3 regions of the Pantoea dispersa genome follow, and region 3 is predicted to be linked to each of the others. Evidence: predicted binding sites of a transcription regulator. Region 3 holds the regulator's gene; each other region holds the start of a gene.
The links. The regulator PurR, encoded in region 3, represses purine synthesis genes. The targets are predictions, from matches to a motif close to CANGCAAACGTTTGCNTG.
Positions count from the first base shown of each region.

Region 1: a site for PurR is predicted at 1,975-1,992, ahead of purH (bifunctional phosphoribosylaminoimidazolecarboxamide formyltransferase/IMP cyclohydrolase). Genes of this name have one in related genera too.
Region 2: a site for PurR is predicted at 2,369-2,386, ahead of purM (phosphoribosylformylglycinamidine cyclo-ligase). Genes of this name have one in related genera too.

Region 1 is NZ_CP082346.1:3,688,135-3,692,348, forward strand. It holds rRNA gene K7H94_RS17225 (16S ribosomal RNA) at 1-1,503, opposite strand, end outside; gene purH (bifunctional phosphoribosylaminoimidazolecarboxamide formyltransferase/IMP cyclohydrolase) at 2,132-3,721, shown strand; gene purD (phosphoribosylamine--glycine ligase) at 3,740-4,214, shown strand, end outside.
Region 2 is NZ_CP082346.1:1,148,818-1,153,031, reverse strand. It holds gene uraA (uracil permease) at 79-1,362, opposite strand; gene upp (uracil phosphoribosyltransferase) at 1,581-2,207, opposite strand; gene purM (phosphoribosylformylglycinamidine cyclo-ligase) at 2,448-3,488, shown strand; gene purN (phosphoribosylglycinamide formyltransferase) at 3,485-4,123, shown strand.
Region 3 is NZ_CP082346.1:2,235,918-2,240,131, reverse strand. It holds gene punC (purine nucleoside transporter PunC) at 1-857, opposite strand, end outside; gene punR (DNA-binding transcriptional activator PunR) at 967-1,878, shown strand; gene purR (HTH-type transcriptional repressor PurR) at 1,875-2,900, opposite strand; gene cydH (cytochrome bd-I oxidase subunit CydH) at 3,174-3,263, shown strand; gene K7H94_RS10325 (C40 family peptidase) at 3,320-4,111, opposite strand.

The DNA of each region.
Region 1 (4,214 bases), 1.5 Mb from region 3:
TTGTTACGACTTCACCCCAGTCATGAATCACAAAGTGGTAAGCGCCCTCCCGAAGGTTAAGCTACCTACTTCTTTTGCAACCCACTCCCATGGTGTGACGGGCGGTGTGTACAAGGCCCGGGAACGTATTCACCGTAGCATTCTGATCTACGATTACTAGCGATTCCGACTTCATGGAGTCGAGTTGCAGACTCCAATCCGGACTACGACGCACTTTATGAGGTCCGCTTGCTCTCGCGAGGTCGCTTCTCTTTGTATGCGCCATTGTAGCACGTGTGTAGCCCTGGCCGTAAGGGCCATGATGACTTGACGTCATCCCCACCTTCCTCCGGTTTATCACCGGCAGTCTCCTTTGAGTTCCCGGCCGAGCCGCTGGCAACAAAGGATAAGGGTTGCGCTCGTTGCGGGACTTAACCCAACATTTCACAACACGAGCTGACGACAGCCATGCAGCACCTGTCTCAGAGTTCCCGAAGGCACCAAAGCATCTCTGCTAAGTTCTCTGGATGTCAAGGCCAGGTAAGGTTCTTCGCGTTGCATCGAATTAAACCACATGCTCCACCGCTTGTGCGGGCCCCCGTCAATTCATTTGAGTTTTAACCTTGCGGCCGTACTCCCCAGGCGGTCGACTTAACGCGTTAGCTCCGGAAGCCACGCCTCAAGGGCACAACCTCCAAGTCGACATCGTTTACGGCGTGGACTACCAGGGTATCTAATCCTGTTTGCTCCCCACGCTTTCGCACCTGAGCGTCAGTCTTCGTCCAGGGGGCCGCCTTCGCCACCGGTATTCCTCCAGATCTCTACGCATTTCACCGCTACACCTGGAATTCTACCCCCCTCTACGAGACTCAAGCCTGCCAGTTTCAAATGCAGTTCCCAGGTTAAGCCCGGGGATTTCACATCTGACTTAACAGACCGCCTGCGTGCGCTTTACGCCCAGTAATTCCGATTAACGCTTGCACCCTCCGTATTACCGCGGCTGCTGGCACGGAGTTAGCCGGTGCTTCTTCTGCGGGTAACGTCAATCGGCAAGGTTATTAACCTCACCGCCTTCCTCCCCGCTGAAAGTACTTTACAACCCGAAGGCCTTCTTCATACACGCGGCATGGCTGCATCAGGCTTGCGCCCATTGTGCAATATTCCCCACTGCTGCCTCCCGTAGGAGTCTGGACCGTGTCTCAGTTCCAGTGTGGCTGGTCATCCTCTCAGACCAGCTAGGGATCGTCGCCTAGGTGAGCCATTACCCCACCTACTAGCTAATCCCATCTGGGCACATCCGATGGTGTGAGGCCCGAAGGTCCCCCACTTTGGTCTCGCGACGTTATGCGGTATTAGCTACCGTTTCCAGTAGTTATCCCCCTCCATCGGGCAGTTTCCCAGACATTACTCACCCGTCCGCCACTCGCCACCCAAAGAGCAAGCTCTTCTGTGCTGCCGTTCGACTTGCATGTGTTAGGCCTGCCGCCAGCGTTCAATCTGAGCCATGATCAAACTCTTCAATTTAAAGTTTGATTTGCTGCAACCAGTGCAGCGATGCTCTGTGAATTAAACTTCGTAATGAATTACGTGTTCACTCAGCAAAGACTTGATATTTTTTACGTCCGGAGACGCTGATATCAATCCTGCGAGTGCCCACACAGATTGTCTGATAAATTGTTAAAGAGCGGTGCGACGCGGCGTTCGGCCTGCTGTCGCGAGGTGGCGTATATTACGCTTTCCTCCTTCAGAGTCAAACACTTTTTTCAGCGTTTTTCTCCGGCGGAAGTTCTTAACGAAGCTTCCTCTCTACACCGCATTCCGTAAGTCGTTGTGCCGTGTCGATGGAGGCGCATTATAGGGAGTTGTTCGGCACGCGCAACCGCTAAATTCAATAAAAACAATCGTTCGCTGCATTCCACAGCAAAACCCCGCCTTATACCCGGTTACACACAAAGTTATCCACATCTGCAGCCGGTAATAAATTTAGGCGAGCATCGCGCAAACGTTTTCGCTACAATGCCCCGCGACGTCAAGGATGCCCCTTTTGGGGCGTTACCTGAGGTAAATGTTCTCTTCTATATATAGAGAGAGAAAGTTAAGCCTGATGTAACGCTCTTATTTACGCGAAACAAAGCCAAGGGATAAAACCACCATGCAACAACGTCGTCCTGTACGCCGCGCTCTGCTCAGTGTCTCTGACAAAGCCGGTATCCTCGAATTTGCTCAGGCCCTCTCCCATCGTGGTGTTGAGCTGCTCTCCACAGGTGGCACCGCGCGCCTGCTGGCAGATGCCGGCCTGCCCGTCACGGAAGTTTCTGACTACACCGGTTTCCCGGAAATGATGGATGGACGCGTCAAAACGCTGCACCCCAAAGTGCACGGTGGCATTCTGGGCCGTCGCGGTACCGATGATGCCATCATGGCCGAGCACGCCATCAATCCTATCGACATGGTGGTGGTGAACCTCTATCCCTTTGCCCAGACCGTGGCGAAAGCCGACTGCAGCCTGGAAGATGCCGTTGAGAACATTGATATCGGCGGTCCCACCATGGTGCGCTCGGCAGCCAAGAACCACAAAGACGTGGCGATCGTGGTGAAGAGCAGTGACTACGACGCGATCATCGCGGAGCTCGATGCCAACGAAAACTCCCTGACGCTGGAAACCCGTTTCGATCTGGCCATCAAAGCCTTTGAACACACCGCCGCTTACGACAGCATGATTGCCAACTACTTTGGCAGCCTGGTACCGGCCTATCACGGCGAAAGCTCTGCGCCGGCGGGCCGCTTCCCGCGCACCCTGAACCTCAACTTTATTAAAAAGCAGGATATGCGTTACGGCGAGAACAGCCATCAGGACGCTGCTTTCTATATTGAAGAGCAAGTCAGCGAAGCGTCGGTCGCCACCGCACAGCAGCTGCAGGGCAAGGCGCTGTCCTACAACAATATTGCCGATACCGATGCGGCACTGGAGTGCGTCAAGGAGTTCAGCGAGCCAGCCTGCGTTATCGTCAAGCACGCTAACCCATGCGGCGTCGCCGCAGGCGATTCAATTCTTGCTGCCTATGAGCGCGCTTATAAAACCGATCCGACCTCGGCATTCGGCGGCATCATCGCCTTTAACCGTGAGCTGGATGAAGCGACCGCGCAGGCGATCATCAGCCGTCAGTTCGTGGAAGTCATTATTGCGCCATCGGCCAGTGAAGCGGCACTGCGCGTGACCGCAGCCAAACAGAACGTCCGCGTTCTGGTGTGCGGTCAGTGGCAGAGCCGCGTGGCCGGTCTCGACTTCAAACGCGTCAACGGTGGCCTGCTGGTTCAGGATCGCGATCTCGGTATGGTCGATGCCAGCCAGCTGCGCGTTGTCAGCCAACGTCAGCCGACCGAACAGGAACTGCGTGACGCGTTGTTCTGCTGGAAAGTGGCGAAATTCGTTAAATCCAACGCCATTGTGTATGCACGCGACAACATGACGATCGGTATTGGCGCGGGCCAGATGAGCCGCGTTTACTCTGCCAAAATTGCCGGCATCAAAGCCGCTGACGAAGGACTGGAGGTGAAGGGTTCCGCCATGGCTTCCGACGCCTTCTTCCCGTTCCGCGATGGCATTGATGCCGCAGCAGCAGTGGGCATCACCTGTGTGATCCAGCCAGGCGGTTCCATCCGTGATGATGAAGTGATTGCTGCCGCCGACGAGCATGGCATCGCGATGATCTTCACCGACATGCGTCATTTCCGCCATTAATAGCCTGGAGCCGTAACGATGAAAATTTTAGTGATTGGTAATGGTGGACGTGAACACGCGCTGGCGTGGAAAGCAGCACAGTCGCCGCTGGCAGAAACCGTATTTGTTGCGCCAGGCAACGCCGGTACCGCGCTGGAGCCGGCCCTGCAGAACGTGGCCATCAGCGCCACCGATATTCCGGCACTGCTGGCGTTTGCGCAGCAGGAAAACATCGACCTGACCATCGTCGGGCCGGAAGCGCCGCTGGTGATTGGCGTAGTCGATGCGTTTCGCGCTGCCGGCCTGAAAATCTTTGGCCCGACGCAGGCGGCCGCGCAGCTGGAGGGCTCAAAAGCCTTCACCAAAGATTTCCTTGCCCGCCAGCAGATCCCGACGGCGGAATACCAGAACTTCACCGAGGTGGAACCGGCGCTGGCTTACCTGCGTGAGAAAGGCGCGCCGATCGTCATCAAAGCGGACGGTCTGGCCGCGGGTAAAGGCGTCATCGTCGCCA
Region 2 (4,214 bases), 1.1 Mb from region 3:
ATGAGCGGGCAGAAAACCGGGCAAGTTTATCACGATCCTCCGCAGAGATGAACCGGGCTTCCCTGCCCGTAGGATCCTTTAAAGCTCGCGTTTTTCTTCCGCGTCCAGCACCACCTCTTCCGGACGTAACAGACTGATTACGCGGAAAATCAGCGCCAGGCCAACGCCGACGATGGTGGCCAGCGCCATGCCCTTCAGCTCGGCGGCGCCCACGTGCACCTTCGCGCCACTGACGCCAATGATCAGGATCACCGAGGTAAGGATCAGGTTCTGCGCTTTGTTGTAGTCGACTTTGGATTCAATCAGCACGCGAATACCGGAAGCGCCGATCACGCCATACAGCAGCAGCGACACCCCGCCCATCACCGGTACCGGGATCGCCTGAATCGCAGCCGCCAGTTTACCGACGCAGGAGAGCAGAATGGCGAAGATCGCCGCACCGCCGATCACCCAGGTGCTATAAACGCGGGTGATCGCCATGACGCCAATGTTTTCACCATAGGTGGTATTCGGCGTGGAACCAAAGAAGCCGGAGATCATGGTCGACAGGCCGTTGGCGAACATCGAGCGATGCAGGCCGGGATCGCGAATCAGATCCTTCTTCACGATGTTGGCGGTGACCACCAAATGGCCCACGTGCTCGGCAATCACCACCAGCGCTGCGGGCAGGATGGTCAGCATCGCGGCCCACTCAAAGCGCGGCGTATAGAAGGTCGGCAGCGCAAACCACGGCGCGTTTTCCACCGCGCTCCAGTCAACGATACCCATGGCCGACGACAGCGCGTAACCAACCAGCACGCCAATCAGGATCGGGATAATGGCGAAGAAGCCACGGAACAGCACCGAGCCAAACACCGTCACCGCCAGCGTCACCAGCGAAATAATGATGGTTTTACTGTCCGCTGTGGTGCCGTCAGCGGGCAGCAGCCCGGCCATATTCGCCGCCACGCCAGCCAGTTCGAGACCGATAACCGCCACGATGGCCCCCATCGCCGCCGGTGGAAACATGACATCGAGCCAGCCGGTGCCGGCCTTCTTCACAATCAGCGCCACGATGCAAAACAGCGCGCCGCACAGGATAAAGCCGCCGAGCGCCACTTCATAACCGAGCGGCAGCAGCAGCAGCACCGGCGAGATAAAGGCAAAGCTGGAGCCAAGATAGGCCGGGATTTTGCCTTTACAGATAAACAGATACAGCAGCGTGCCGACGCCGTTGAACAGCAGCACGGTCGCCGGGTTGATGTGGAACAGAATCGGCACCAGCACGGTGGCACCGAACATGGCGAACAGGTGCTGCAGGCTGAGCGGAATGGTTTGCAACAGTGGCGGGCGTTCACTAACGCCAATGGCTCTGCGAGTCATCATTTATCCCCTATACGTTTATTTTTATGCTCGTTCGTCAACGCCGCACCTTATCGTAGTGGCGCAATTGATTGCGCCTTGTCCGGATGGGCACCATAGCTTGCCCGGCATCAGCGCGATAAATCGCGCCGCTACAAAATGTGCATCCTGTCGATACGGTGTCTGACTGAACGGTATTTTTGCCAAAAAAAAGCCGACTCTCTGGCCGGCTGGTTTATTTATTTGGTTCCGAAAATCTTGTCGCCGGCGTCGCCGAGGCCCGGGATAATGTATCCCTTCTCGTTCAGGCCCTGATCGATTGACGCGGTGTACAGCTCAACGTCCGGATGCGCTTTCTCCAGCGCGGCAATGCCTTCCGGCGCGGCCACCAGCACCAGCACTTTAATGCTGTTGCAGCCGGCTTTCTTCAGCAGATCGATGGTGGCGATCATCGAGCCGCCGGTCGCCAGCATCGGGTCAACCACCAGCGCCATACGCTCTTCGATGTTTGACACCAGCTTCTGGAAGTAAGGCACCGGCTCCAGCGTCTCTTCGTCACGGTAAACGCCCACCACGCTGATGCGCGCGCTCGGTACGTGTTCCAGCACACCTTCCATCATGCCAAGACCAGCACGCAGAATCGGGACGACGGTAATTTTTTTGCCTTTGATTTGATCGACGTCGACCGGACCGTTCCAGCCTTCAATGGTCACGCGCTCGGTTTCGAGATCGGCGGTGGCTTCATAGGTCAGTAAGCTGCCCACTTCCGAGGCCAGCTCGCGGAAGCGCTTGGTGCTGATATCATGCTCACGCATCAGGCCCAGTTTATGTTTGACCAGCGGGTGTCTGACTTCCACGATCTTCATGATTATTCTCCCGGAATTGAGTTGAGCTAAAAAAAAATCGCCGGATTATACCGCCTTTTTACCGCCGCGCCACCGGTGATTGGTCAGGTAACGTGCACAAATCGCCTGAGAATAAGGATTAGCGAAAAATCAGCACGCTGCAAAGGTGCCCTGAGATGGGACTCGCAAACGTTTGCCTGCGCTGGTAGAATTGCCGCGCTTAATTTTTGCCACCAACCGCAATCGCGTGGGGATTCCGCAGTGACCGACAAAACCTCTCTCAGCTACAAAGACGCCGGTGTTGATATTGATGCTGGTAACGATCTGGTTGACCGTATTAAAGGCGTAGTAAAGAAAACCCGCCGCCCGGAAGTGATGGGTGGACTGGGTGGCTTTGGCGCGCTGTGTGCGCTGCCGCAGAAATACCGCGAGCCGGTGCTGGTCTCCGGAACTGATGGCGTCGGCACCAAGCTGCGTCTGGCGATGGATCTCAAACGCCACGACAGCATCGGCATCGATCTGGTCGCGATGTGCGTGAACGATCTGGTGGTACAGGGCGCTGAGCCGCTGTTCTTCCTCGACTATTACGCCACCGGCAAGCTGGATGTGGATACCGCCTCCGCGGTGATCACCGGTATCGCCGAAGGCTGTCTGCAGTCGGGCTGTGCGCTGGTCGGCGGTGAAACCGCTGAGATGCCGGGCATGTATCACGGCGAAGATTACGACGTGGCCGGTTTCTGCGTCGGCGTGGTGGAAAAGTCCGAGATCATCGACGGCAGCAAAGTGCAGGATGGCGACGTGCTGATCGCGCTGGGCTCCAGCGGTCCGCACTCTAACGGCTACTCGCTGGTGCGTAAAATTCTTGAAGTCAGTCAGACCGATCCCACCACTAAACAGCTGGAAGGCAAACCGCTGGCCGATCACCTGCTGGCACCGACCCGCATCTACGTGAAAAATATCCTCAGCCTGATTGAGCAGGTGGACGTGCACGCCATTGCCCACCTGACCGGCGGCGGCTTCTGGGAAAACATTCCGCGCGTACTGCCGGATAACACCCAGGCGGTGATTGACGAGAAAAGCTGGCAGTGGCCGGCGGTATTCAGCTGGCTGCAGCAGGCCGGTAACGTCAGCCGTCACGAGATGTACCGCACCTTTAACTGCGGCGTGGGCATGGTGATTGCGCTGAGCCCGGCCGACGCCGACAAAGCGGTACAGCTAATGACCGCGGCTGGCGAGCAGGCGTGGAAAATTGGCGTAATTAACGCGTCTGATGCCGAAGAGCGTGTGGTTATTAACCCATGAAGAAACTGGTTGTACTGATCTCCGGCAACGGCAGCAATCTTCAGTCCATCCTCGACGCCTGCGAGAGCGGGCGTATCAACGGCAGCGTGGCTGCCGTTTTCAGTAATAAAGCCTCGGCCTATGGTCTGACGCGTGCACAGCAGGCCAGCGTGCCTGCTCACGCGCTGTCCGCGCAGGATTTCACCGATCGCGACGCCTTTGACCGCCAGCTGATGCAGCAGATCGACGCTTATGCGCCGGATCTGGTGGTGCTGGCCGGTTATATGCGCATTCTGAGCCCGGCGTTTGTCGCGCACTATCACGATCGTCTGCTGAATATTCATCCATCGCTGCTGCCGAAATATCCCGGTTTGCATACGCATCGCCAGGCGCTGGCGAACGGGGACGCGGAACACGGTACGTCGGTGCATTTTGTGACTGACGAGCTGGACGGTGGACCGATCATTCTGCAGGCGCGCGTGCCGGTATTTGCTGACGATGACGAAGCTGAGATCAGCGCCCGCGTGCAGCATCAGGAGCACGCGATTTACCCGCTGGTGATCAGCTGGTTTGTCGAAGGTCGCTTGCAGATGCGCGCGGGCAAAGCGTGGTTGGATGGCGAACCGCTGCCGCCGGAAGGTTATGCGCACGATTGATTGACCTTTACGCCGTGCGCTTGCAGGAATTGCGCAATAAATTGCGCCGCTACGGGGCTGTGCCGGGTTTTATTACTGCATGATTTCTTTG
Region 3 (4,214 bases):
AACAGGCCCAGAATGCTCAGGCTGTAAATCATCAGCAACCACGGCAGCAGCTGCGCACCCTGAAAGCGATTCAGCAGTGCGCGACAGCCAAATCCGCCCAGCAGGAAGGCGATGGTCTGCGGAATATAGCTCAGGCCAATGTCCGCCGGGCTCAGACCCGCGGCGGCGAGGATAAACGGCGAGCCGGTCAGCCAGGCGAAGAAACTGGCGGAGCAGGCGGCATAAATCAGTACGTTACCGCTGTAAACACGCGTCGCCAGCAGCGTCAGCCAGCCCGGCTGTGGCGCGCTGTCGTGGCGCGCACGCGGCGCGCTGGTCAGCTTCAGCGTGCCGAACAGCAGCACCAGCGTCACCAGCGTGAGCGCGAGGAAGATGGCGCGCCAGTGAAAATGGGCCATCAGCCAGGCACCGAGCAGCGGTGCCAGCGCCGGCGACAGCGCCACCAGCGGCATAATCGTGGCAAACACTTTGTTGGCTTTGGCCTGCGGATAGCGATCAACCACCAGCGCCTGCCAGCTCACCGCTGCGGCGCACACGCCTACCGCCTGCACAAAGCGCAGCGCCAGCATCAGCCAGACGTTAGTCACCCACAGCATGGCGAGACAGCTCAGCGCAAACACGCTCAGGCCAGCCAGTAAAATCGGCTTGCGGCCGAAGCGGTCCGACAGCACGCCCCACAGCACCTGCGCACAGGCAAAGCCGCCCAGAAACAGGCTCAGGCTGGCGCTGATGGTGCCCGGTGCGGAAGCAAAGTCGCGCTGCATGGCGCCGAAGGCGGGTAAATACATATCGGTGGCCAGAAAGCCGAGCATGCTCAGCACGGCAAGGTAAGGCAGAAATCCTTTGGATGACAGCATGGTTTTTCTCATTCGGCAGGTTGAACGGCGGGGAGTGTAAAAGGGTGCAGCGGGCTTTGTGAAACGCTAATATTTGCAGGGTGCTGTTAAAATTTTTGATGGGAAAACTATGTGGTCGGAATATGCACTTGAGGTGGTGGACGCGGTAGCGCGCACCGGCAGTTTTAGCGCGGCGGCGCAGGAGTTGCACCGCGTGCCCTCTGCCATCAGCTATACCGTGCGCCAGCTGGAAGGCTGGCTGGCGGTACCGCTGTTTGAGCGGCAGCATCGCGAAGTGGTGCTGACGGCAGCAGGCGAGCATTTTGTGCGTGAAGGGCGTTCTGTTATCAAAAAAATGCTGGCCACGCGCCGTCAGTGTCAGCAGCTGGCCAACGGCTGGCGCGGTCAGCTCAGTATCGCGGTAGATTGCATCGTCAAACCGCAGCGCACCCGCCAGCTGGTAAAGGATTTTTACCGTCATTTCCCCGATATGGAGCTGATCATCAGCTACGAAGTATTTAACGGCGTGTGGGACGCACTGGCTGATGGTCGTGTCGATGTGGCGATTGGTGCCACCCAGGCTATTCCGGTCGGCGGCCGCTTCGCCTTTCAGGATATGGGCGCGCTCAACTGGCGCTGCGTGGTGAGTCCGCAGCATGCGCTGGCTCACAGTCCGCAGCTGGACGACGAAACCCTGCGCGCCTGGCCGTCGCTGGTGCTGGAAGATACGTCGCGCGCGCTGCCGCGCCGCATGACGTGGACGCTGGATAACCAGCGGCGGCTGGTGGTGCCGGAGTGGGAAACCGGGCTGGATTGCCTGCAGGCCGGATTGTGCGTGGGCATGGTGCCGGGCCACCTGGCGCGCCCGCTGCTGGACAGCGGCGCGCTGGTGGAGCTGGCGTTGCCGCAGCCGTTTCCGGACAGCCCGTGTTGCGTCAGCTGGTCTGAGCAGCGCGCGTCACCGGCGCTGGCGTGGTTGCTGGAATATCTGGGCGATGCGGAGACGCTGAACCACGAGTGGCTCAGCGAGAAGGCGGCTTAACGGCGGTAATCGCGGAACGGGCCATCGGCCACGGAGCGGCGCTCAATCAGCGTGGGCTGCACTTCAATGGTCTGCGGTTCTTCGCGTTTGCTGGTGATGCGGTCCAGCAGCATCTCCAGTGCCTTTTCCCCCAGCTGGGCTTTCGGCTGGTGCACGGTTGTCAGCGCCGGGGTGAAGTAGCGCGCGTTGCGCACATTGTCATAGCCAATTACCGAAATATCCTGCGGCACGCGCAGTCCCATCTCGTCGGCCGCGCAAATCGCGCCCATCGCCATGATATCGCCGCCGCAGAATACCGCCGTCGGGCGCTGTTTCTGGTTCAGGATCTGCTGCATTGCCTGATAACCTGACTCCGGTTCGAAGTCACCCTGCACAATCCACTCGGGACGGACGCTGATGCCCGCTTCCTGCATCGCCTGCAGAAAACCCGCATGACGACCGCCACCGGTGTTGCGCTCCATCTGGCCAGGGATAGCACCGATATCGCGATGGCCGCGCTCAATCAGGTATCGCCCGGCGAGGTAACCGCCGTGGAACGCATTGTCCTGCACGGTATCGGTAAAGTCTCCGCGCGATTCGCCCCAGTCCATGACCACCATCGGGATATTGCGGTTCTCTTCCAGCATCTGCAGCAGATCGTCGGGATATTCGGAGCACATGACCAGCAGGCCATCGACGCGCTTTTGCGCCATCATTGACAAATAGGCACGCTGTTTTTGCAGATCGTTATGCGCGTTGCCGAGAATCAGCGTGTAACCACGCTCAAAGCAGTGATTCTCCACGGCTTCAATAATTTCGGCGAAGTAGGGCGCTTCGCTGGAGGTCGCCAGCAGGCCCAGCGTCTTGGTGTGATTCACCTTTAGGCTGCGGGCCACCGCGCTCGGTGAATAGTGCAGCGCTTTAATCGCTTCCCATACGGCGTTACGCGTCTCTTCCGCGACGAAACGCGTTTTGTTGATGACATGCGAAACCGTGGTGGTTGAGACCCCGGCGCGTTTCGCCACATCTTTAATGGTTGCCATGAAAATGGTACTCCTGGGCTTATCGCAACTTACTGATAAGTATATTGTTAAACGTTTGCGTCTGCTAATGGTTTTGCGCCCTGAATATCAGGGCTAATCTGCTTAATCGGGCAGGGAAACATCCTTCAGCAGGCTGTCAATGCAGCATGCGCTAAATCTGTTGCGCAACGAAAGGCGGCGATTCTAGCAAGCCGGGGCGGATAACACGAGATTTTTGCCCATCACTGTGCGAAAATTATTTAACCATGCAAACTGTGTGACTAAGGAGTTGTGATGAGTACCGATTTAAAACTGGCATTGACCACCACCGCCGCTGCTCTGCTGATGATTATTGCCTTTAGCTTTACCGCCATTCTGCATTAATAAAAAAGCCGGTGCTGCTGAACAGCCACCGGCTTTTTTGTTGCGCAACACTGAGATTAGCGCACGGTTTTCGGCGTCATCATACGGCGTGCGCCAACGTAATGCTTCTGCCAGTAATCCTCGCCCAGCGCGCTAATCTGGATATCCTTCCCGGTGCGCGGAGACTGAATGAATTTACCATTGCCCAGATAAACCCCGACATGGTCGGCGGTGCCGCGGTTGTTGATGCGGAAGAACACCAGATCGCCTTTCTCCAGCATCTCGCGCTTGATCGGCGCGGCGTCGCGCAGGTGATACATCTCATTAGCGGTACGGGGAAATTTAAACTTCACCAGATCTTTGTAGGCGTACCACACTAAACCACTGCAGTCGAAACCGGTGTGCGGTGAGGTGCCTCCCCACTGATACGGTTTACCCAGCTGGCCCATCAGTTTCGTCATCGCGGTTTCACGTGCTTTTTGATAGCGCAGGCGGTGGGCTTTGCTCATTTTAATGCCGCTCAGCTGCTGCACTTCATCATCAACGGCAACGTCACGCGATTTTTTCGCCAGCCGCTGATGACCATATTTTTTCGCACTGAGCTTAAGTGAGGATTTGCGCTGGGTGGTGTGCTGAAGTACCGTTTCGCTTTTCTGCTGTTTTTTCAGCCTGAACTTCTGTACCGACGTCAGGCGTGACTTTTTGCTGGTGGTTTTCACCGGGCGTCGTTTGCGACGCTCATCTTCACGCGCGTTCTTTTTCTCCGCTTTCTGCAAACTGGCATTAACCGGCGCATGCGGAGAAGCCGCCGCCACATTAAAGAACAGTTGGGCAAAAGCCAGTATGAAAAGCGTAATCAGTAAACGCATAGTCCGGTTACAGGTTAAGCCGTCGGCAGGAAGCCAGACCGCGGTAAAGTTAGAAAAATCTGATCGACGATCAGCACCGGGGCAATTCTAATCCACTTTTTTT